DNA from 3 places in the Gordonia sp. QH-12 genome. Region 1 is predicted to be linked to each of the others. Evidence: predicted binding sites of a transcription regulator. Region 1 holds the regulator's gene; each other region holds the start of a gene.

Region 1 (2,268 bases):
GACGAGCCGAATCCGGCGATGGGAGTCCGCGGCAACCGCATCGTGCAGACGTATCCGGACATCCGCAACAACCAGCTCGATGCGCTGGCGGAGGCGGCGCGCGACGACGGCCGTGCGACGCCGTGGGTGATGGCACCGATGATCGCCACGGTCGACGAGGCGCGCGAATTCGCCGCGCGGGTTCGGGAACGCGGTCTGGTGCCGGGGGTGATGATCGAGGTGCCGTCGGCGGCGATCCTCGCCGACGCGATCCTCGCCGAAGTGGACTTCGTCTCGATCGGCACCAACGACCTGACCCAGTACACGATGGCGGCGGACCGGATGTCGCCGGAGCTGGCGGCGCTCACCGACCCGTGGCAGCCGGCGGTACTCGCGCTGATACAGCGGGTCGGGGACGCCGGTCGGGACCAGGGCAAGCCCGTGGGCGTATGCGGCGAGGCGGCTGCCGATCCGTTGCTGGCATGTGTGCTGGTCGGGATGGGTGTGACGTCGTTGTCGTCCGCGCCTGCGGCGTCGGCCGCGGTGGGACTGAAGCTGGGTACCGTCACCATGGATCAGTGCCGCGATGCGGCGTCCGCCGCGATCGCCGCGACGAGTCCGTCACAGGCGCGCGAGGCGGTTCGCGCGGTTCTGGCCGGCGAGGTGTGATGTCCCGCTGAGGCCGGCCGGGCGCCTCAGATACGGCGCATCACCGTGACGACCTTGCCGAGGATGGCGGCGTCGTCGCCGGGGATGGGCTCGAAATGCTCGTTGTGCGGCATGAGCCAGACGTGACCGTCGGTGCGCTTGAAGGTCTTCACGGTGGCTTCGCCGTCGATCATCGCGGCGACGATGTCACCGTTCTCCGCCACGTTCTGCTGGCGCACGACCACCCAGTCGCCGTCGCAGATCGCCGCGTCGATCATCGATTCGCCGACCACGCGAAGCATGAACAGGGAACCGTCGCCGACCAGTTCGCGCGGCATCGGGAAGACCTCCTCCACGGCCTGTTCGGCGAGAATCGGTCCGCCGGCGGCGATCCGGCCGAGCACCGGAACGAAGGTCGGCGTGGGGAGTGACTCTCCGTCGGCCTCGGCACCGCCCGAGGGCGGTGTCCGCTGATCGTCCCGAACGTTCACCGCACGCGGACGGTGCGGATCGCGCTTGAGAAGGCCGCGGCGCTCGAGCGTGCGGAGCTGATGGGCCACCGACGACGTGGAGGTGAGTCCGACGGCCTCGCCGATCTCACGGATGCTCGGCGGGTAGCCGCGCTCGCGGACCGACTGACGGATGACCTCGAGCACCTCGCGCTGACGCTGGGTCAATGAGGCCTCGAGCGTCGCGGTGGAGAGCATCGGATCGGGCGTGTCGGTCACGGTCGGGCCTTTCGTCAGCTGTGTTCGATCGATGGTCCAAAGGCTAGTTGAGTAGGTCACAAAACTCAAACAATTGTTCGACGCGTGTCGGCGTTTGTCGGACCCCTCGTGTTAACTATCGAACAAGAGTTCTTCGAACACGCGATCGATTGGAGACGAGTCATGAGCACGAGGACGGCACCCGCCCCGACCGGACGCGCCACCGCTGTGCGCTCCACCGCTGCGCACTCCACCGCTGCGCACTCCACTGCTGCGCACTCCACTGCTGTGCACTCCACTGCTGTGCACTCCACTGCGTCGGCGATGACCTGCGACATCCCGGTGGTCCGTGGCTCGCTGGTCCGTGATCGGGGAGTACGCGGAGCGGGGCGAGGCGACTCGAGCGGAACGTGCTTCCCGACCGGCCGCCCCGAGCGGCGTCGCCCGGTCGCGGACCGGCGAGTGATGTTCGATGCGCCGCCGGCCGGCCGGACCGCGCTGTCGCCCGCGGTGTACCGCAGGCGCCGGTGGGCCGGGGCCGCGGTGGTCGGCGGCACCCTCGCCGGCATGGTGTGGCTGCTCGCCCTCGTCGGAGCGGGCTACCAGGATGCGGCGACGCCGGAGTCGCCGGCGGCGACGCACGTGGTGTACGTCCGGTCGGGGGAGTCGCTCACCGCGCTCGCTGAGCGGATCGCTCCGGAGTTGCCGTCCGCGGGCGTCATCGCCCAGCTGCGCGACCTGAACGGCCTCGAGACATCGGGACTGCATGTCGGACAAGCGCTTATCGCCCCGCAGTACGGCTGAGGCGGGCGGGTATTGTCATGGCATGCGCTGCCCGTTCTGCAAGAACGACGACACCCGTGTCGTCGACTCCCGAGTCGCCGACGACGGCCAGGTGATCCGTCGCCGCAGGTCGTGCAATGAATGCGGGCGG
Region 2 (2,268 bases), on a different contig from region 1:
TGAGGCGGGCCAGGTAGCCCTCGATGCGGGAGTCCTCCGGTCCGGGCGGGGCGTGTGGACCCTGATCGGGGAGCAGCTCCGCGTGGTGAATGTGGTTGACCCGCCACGCTTTCCGCCCGTGGCCAGTCGTGATCGGACGCCAGGCGACGCGTCCGGCGTGCGGGCCGTCGTTCAGGATCATGGTCTCCCAGTCGCCGAGCATCTTGCCGACCGACCGATTATGCCGTCCGCACGCGGCGCCGAGGTGATCGATGTTCGTCGGGCCGCCGTCGGCGGAATCCGGGAAATGATGGGCTTCTGTTCGCGCGAACGGCGCCGTGCAGCCGGGTGCGGTGCAGCCGCGGTCGCGGGCGAACAGCATCAGACGTTGAGCCTTCGAGGCGAGGCGCCGTCCCCGACCCAGGTAGAGCGGCTGACCCTGGCGTGGGAGAACACCGCCAGATGCGGCGTCGCGCCGGATGCCGCCTCGACCAGCTCGGCCACCGGCAACCTTGTTCCGGTCGCGGTGAGTGCGATTCCGGCGTGTTCGCGGAGTTCTTTGTCGGTGACGGTGATGACCAGCTGCGACGACAGCCGCCCACCGCCGGTGGTGCCTGCGGCGGTGAACGCCCGCTCAGCATCCAGCAGGGCGACGAGCGCGTCGTGGCCGCGTTTCCCGGCGGTGCGATCATCGCGCTCGGCGGCCGCGGCGAGCGCTGCTGGGTCGGCTGCCTCGCGTGCGCCGCATGGGGAGTCGGGGTCGGCGGGGTTGTTCATGCCGGGCGCGGCCCAAGACTCGAGCGTTACCTCCAACTTGGCCCGCAGAGCCGGGGTCAGGGAGGCGGTGACTTTGCTCATCAGCTGCCGGTCCTGCGGCATGAGCGCGAACTTCCGCCGGCGTTTGCGGTCCCGCTCGTCAGTGAGTGACCCGTCCGGGTCGAGATGGGCCAGGAGTCGGTGTCCGGCGGTGCGGACTCCTTCCGGGGTCAGCTCCCGGGCCACCGAAGCCAACTGGACTTCGGCGAGTTTGCGGGTCTGAGTGTCGACGGCGGCGGGGATCTTGTCCATGATCGCGTCGATCTCCAGCACATGCGCGGTACCGATGGCTCCGGCATTGACCGCCTCGGCCGTGGCCGGACACGCCGGCGTGAGAGTTTGGCCTTGCATGCCGGTGAATCGGCCGATCGCCGCGACAGAGGTCCGCCGACGACGGGCTTCACCGTCGCCGAGGTGAAGCCCCGACGACAGGTATTGATGCAGTGACAGGAAGCCGTCTTTGCGGTAGGCGCCGCGGTCGGAGACTTCCACCAGCAGGGCCGCGTCTACCCCGTCCAGCCGGCGATGCACGTGCTCGAGGGCTTCGGCGGTCTCCAGCAACTCGCGTTCGGTCACGGCGGCGAAGCGAGCGGCGGCGAGCCGGGTCGTAGCGGCTTCGATGACCGCGGCTAGCGCGGCCGGGTCCTCCGGCAACACCAGCGACGACTGTGCATCCATCCTGCTCACCGCCTCCCCGTGGTGCTCGACGACTGTGTGATCGTCGGTATGGGTGAACACTATCCCGGCCCTACGACAAAACGGCCTGACCTGCGTATGCACGGACCACTGCATCGCGTGGCCCTCGCCACAGCACCATCTGATAACGTGTGTTTGCACACTCGCGTGAGTGTGGAGACCTGCGAAGTGCTGCCATCCGACTACGCTCCTGGTTCATGACTGACTACCCCGAGACGGCCGCCATGGCCGTCGTCGCGCGCGGAATCGCCCAGAAGGGCCCGTGGGGACAGGTGTACGGTCCCCTCGACCTCGACATCCCGATGGGCGGGCTCACCGTATTGCGCGCCGAGCCGGGTCCCGGACGCACGGCGCTGCAGATGACGATCGCCGGCCGGATGAAAGCCAAGACCGGGCGGCTCGACGTGCTCGGCCGCACGTCCGCGCGAGCGATCTTCAAGGTCGCCTCGCTCGCGGGGGTCGCCGCCCTCGACGACGTGTACGCCTCGGTCCGAGTGGTCGACCTGCTGACCGAGAAGATGCGGTGGGACGCGCCGTGGTACCGGCTGATCCGGAGATCGACCGAACAGGATCTGGAGCGGATCTGCCGTCCGGTGTTCGGCGACCTGCCGTTGCCGGATCTCACCGCATACGTCGAGGAGCTCTCCGAACTCGACGGCCTGCTGCTGCGCGTCGCCCTGGCCAACACCCGGCGGCTCCCGTTGCTGGTGGTCGGCAACATCGACCAGGTGTCCAGCGACGACGATCAGCGCATCCTGATCTCCCGTCTGGCCGAGC
Region 3 (2,268 bases), on a different contig from region 1:
CGTCTCGATGATCGCCAGCTCGTGGTCGATCTGCCGGTACGCGTCGGGACGCTGCTCCCTGGTGCCGTAACGCTCGCGGGCTCCCCGTTCGGTGAGTGCGCGGAGCCAACTGGCCTCGGTGTGGCCGTCGGGGACGGCGAAGGGCGGCAGGTTCGGGGCGATCAGCCCGAGCGAGAAGGCGCATTCCTCCGCGAAGGCGACGGCGTTGTCGATGGCTTCACGGTGGGCGGGCATCAGCCGGAGCATCTCGTCTCCGCTGCGCAGGTGCGCCCCGCCCACCCCGGGCATCCAGCCGTCGATGGTCGCGATATCGGTCCGGGCGCGCACCGCCGCCATCGCCGTAGCGAGTCGGCCGTTCTCCGGCGCGGCGAAGTGCGCGCCAGTGGTCGCGACTGTCGGCACCCGATGGGATGCGGCCAGTGACGCCAGAATCGCATTGCGTTCGTCGTCGTCCGACCCGGCACCGGGGCTCAGCTCGACGGCGATGTTCCCGGCCCCGAAACGGTCGATCATCGTCCCGAGCGCGGTGTCGGCGGCCCGCCGGCCGCCGCGGTCGAGCGCCCGGCGCACCGCACCCTTGCGGCACCCGGTCAGAACCAGCCAGTCGCCGTCGGCGGCGTACTCGGTGATCGCGTCGGCATCGTAGCGCAACAGCCCCTTCTCGCCACCGCTCATATGCGCGTCGGCGATGACACGGGAGAGCCGGCGGTAGCCCTCGGCGCGGCGTGCGAGGACCAACAGGTGCTCCCCCGGCGGGTCCACCGCACCGGCGCGGGCACTGTCTCGCTGCAGCGAGAGTTCGGCGCCGAACACCGTCGGCATGCCGAACTCGCGGGCCGCTTCGGCGAATCGGACGACACCGTAGAAGCCGTCGTGATCGGTCAGCGCGAGCCCGCGCAGCCCCAGCCGCTGCGCCTCCTCGACCATGGCCTCGGGCATCGACGCGCCGTCGAGGAAGCTGTAGGCACTGTGCGCGTGCAACTCGGCGTACGGCACCGTCGATGCGCCGAACTCGATGTCGGTGGCCTGGTACGGGCCCCGCTTACGCGACCATGCCGGCGAATCGCCGCCGTCCCCCGGCGGCCCCGCGCCGTTGAACGTGGGCGGAAACGTCTCACCGAGCCGGTCGCCGCGCGCAGGCGCACGCCCCGACAGCACTCGCTCCATCTCCGACCAGGTCGGAGGCCCGTTGTTCCATCCCACACACCGATGATAGAACATATGTTCGATATCTGCCTTGCCGTGGCCCGCCCCGGCCACACCCCAGACGCGTGCCAGAGACCGGACCGACGCACGAATTACCGCTGTCAATCATTCACATCGGTATCTCTCTGTGAGACTCTGGGTCGGTGACGAGCTATTTCGTGACCGGCGGCAGCGGCTTCATCGGCCGTCGAGTCGTCGCGCGCCTGCTGGCCCGCGACGAGCAGGCCCGGGTGTACGCGCTCGTGCGCACCGGATCACTGCAGCGATTCGCCGCCGCCATGGAGGGGATCGACGGCGGCGACCGCGTCGTCGCCGTCGCCGGCGACCTCACACACGAAGACCTCGGCCTGCACGGATCCGACGTCGACGAGGTCGACCACGTGATCCACCTGGCCGCACTGCACGACCTCACCGCCGAGGAGGCCGACCTGCGGGCGGTCAACGTCGACGGCACCCGAAGGGTCGCCGAGTTCGCTCTCGCCCGCGGCGCGCTCCTGCACCATCTCTCCTCGATCGCGGTGGCCGGCGACCATCGCGGCGACTTCACCGAGACCGACTTCGACCTCGGCCAAGGCCTGCCGACCGAATGCCACCGCACCGTGTTCGACGCCGAGCGCGTCGTGCGGGAGACCGAGGGCCTGCGCTGGCGGGTGTATCGGCCGTCGGCCGTCGTCGGCGACTCCGTCACCGGACAGGTCGACAGGGCCGACGGCCCCTACTACTTCTTCGGTCACCTCGCCGTGCTCAGTCAGCTGCCCTCGTTCCTGCCGCTGCCGATCCCCGATCCGGGGCCCCTCAACGTCGTCCCCGTCGACTTCGTCGCCGAGGCGATGGTCGCGCTGATCGATGTGCAGGACGGCCGGAGCGGGCTCGTGTTCCATCTCGCCGACCCCGACCCACGCTCGATCACCGACCTGTTCAACGCCCTGTCACCGGCCTTCGACGGACCGTGGGCCTTCACCGCACTGCCTTCGGGGCTGGTGAGGCCGATGCTGGCCGCCAGCGGTCGCGGACTGCTGCGGCCCGGCCGCGACCTGATCGCCGAACAGACCGGCGTCCCAC

Evidence for each region. Region 1 encodes LexA, which represses DNA repair genes until DNA is damaged. Its sites were predicted from a motif close to CGAACANNTGTTCG; they were not measured.
Region 2: Y710_RS08740 (DUF222 domain-containing protein) is a predicted target of LexA. The motif match lies at 1,503-1,516, and genes of this name have one in related genera.
Region 3: Y710_RS08015 (error-prone DNA polymerase) is a predicted target of LexA. The motif match lies at 1,215-1,228, and genes of this name have one in related genera.

The regions. Positions count from the first base shown of each region.
Region 1 is NZ_KQ969286.1:136,610-138,877, forward strand. It holds gene Y710_RS06425 (putative PEP-binding protein) at 1-648, shown strand, start outside; gene lexA (transcriptional repressor LexA) at 675-1,334, opposite strand; gene Y710_RS19055 (LysM peptidoglycan-binding domain-containing protein) at 1,518-2,138, shown strand; gene nrdR (transcriptional regulator NrdR) at 2,161-2,268, shown strand, end outside.
Region 2 is NZ_KQ969289.1:23,920-26,187, forward strand. It holds gene Y710_RS19275 (HNH endonuclease signature motif containing protein) at 1-361, opposite strand, end outside; gene Y710_RS08740 (DUF222 domain-containing protein) at 361-1,473, opposite strand; gene Y710_RS08745 (hypothetical protein) at 1,689-2,268, shown strand, end outside.
Region 3 is NZ_KQ969288.1:64,425-66,692, forward strand. It holds gene Y710_RS08015 (error-prone DNA polymerase) at 1-1,203, opposite strand, end outside; gene Y710_RS08020 (SDR family oxidoreductase) at 1,350-2,268, shown strand, end outside.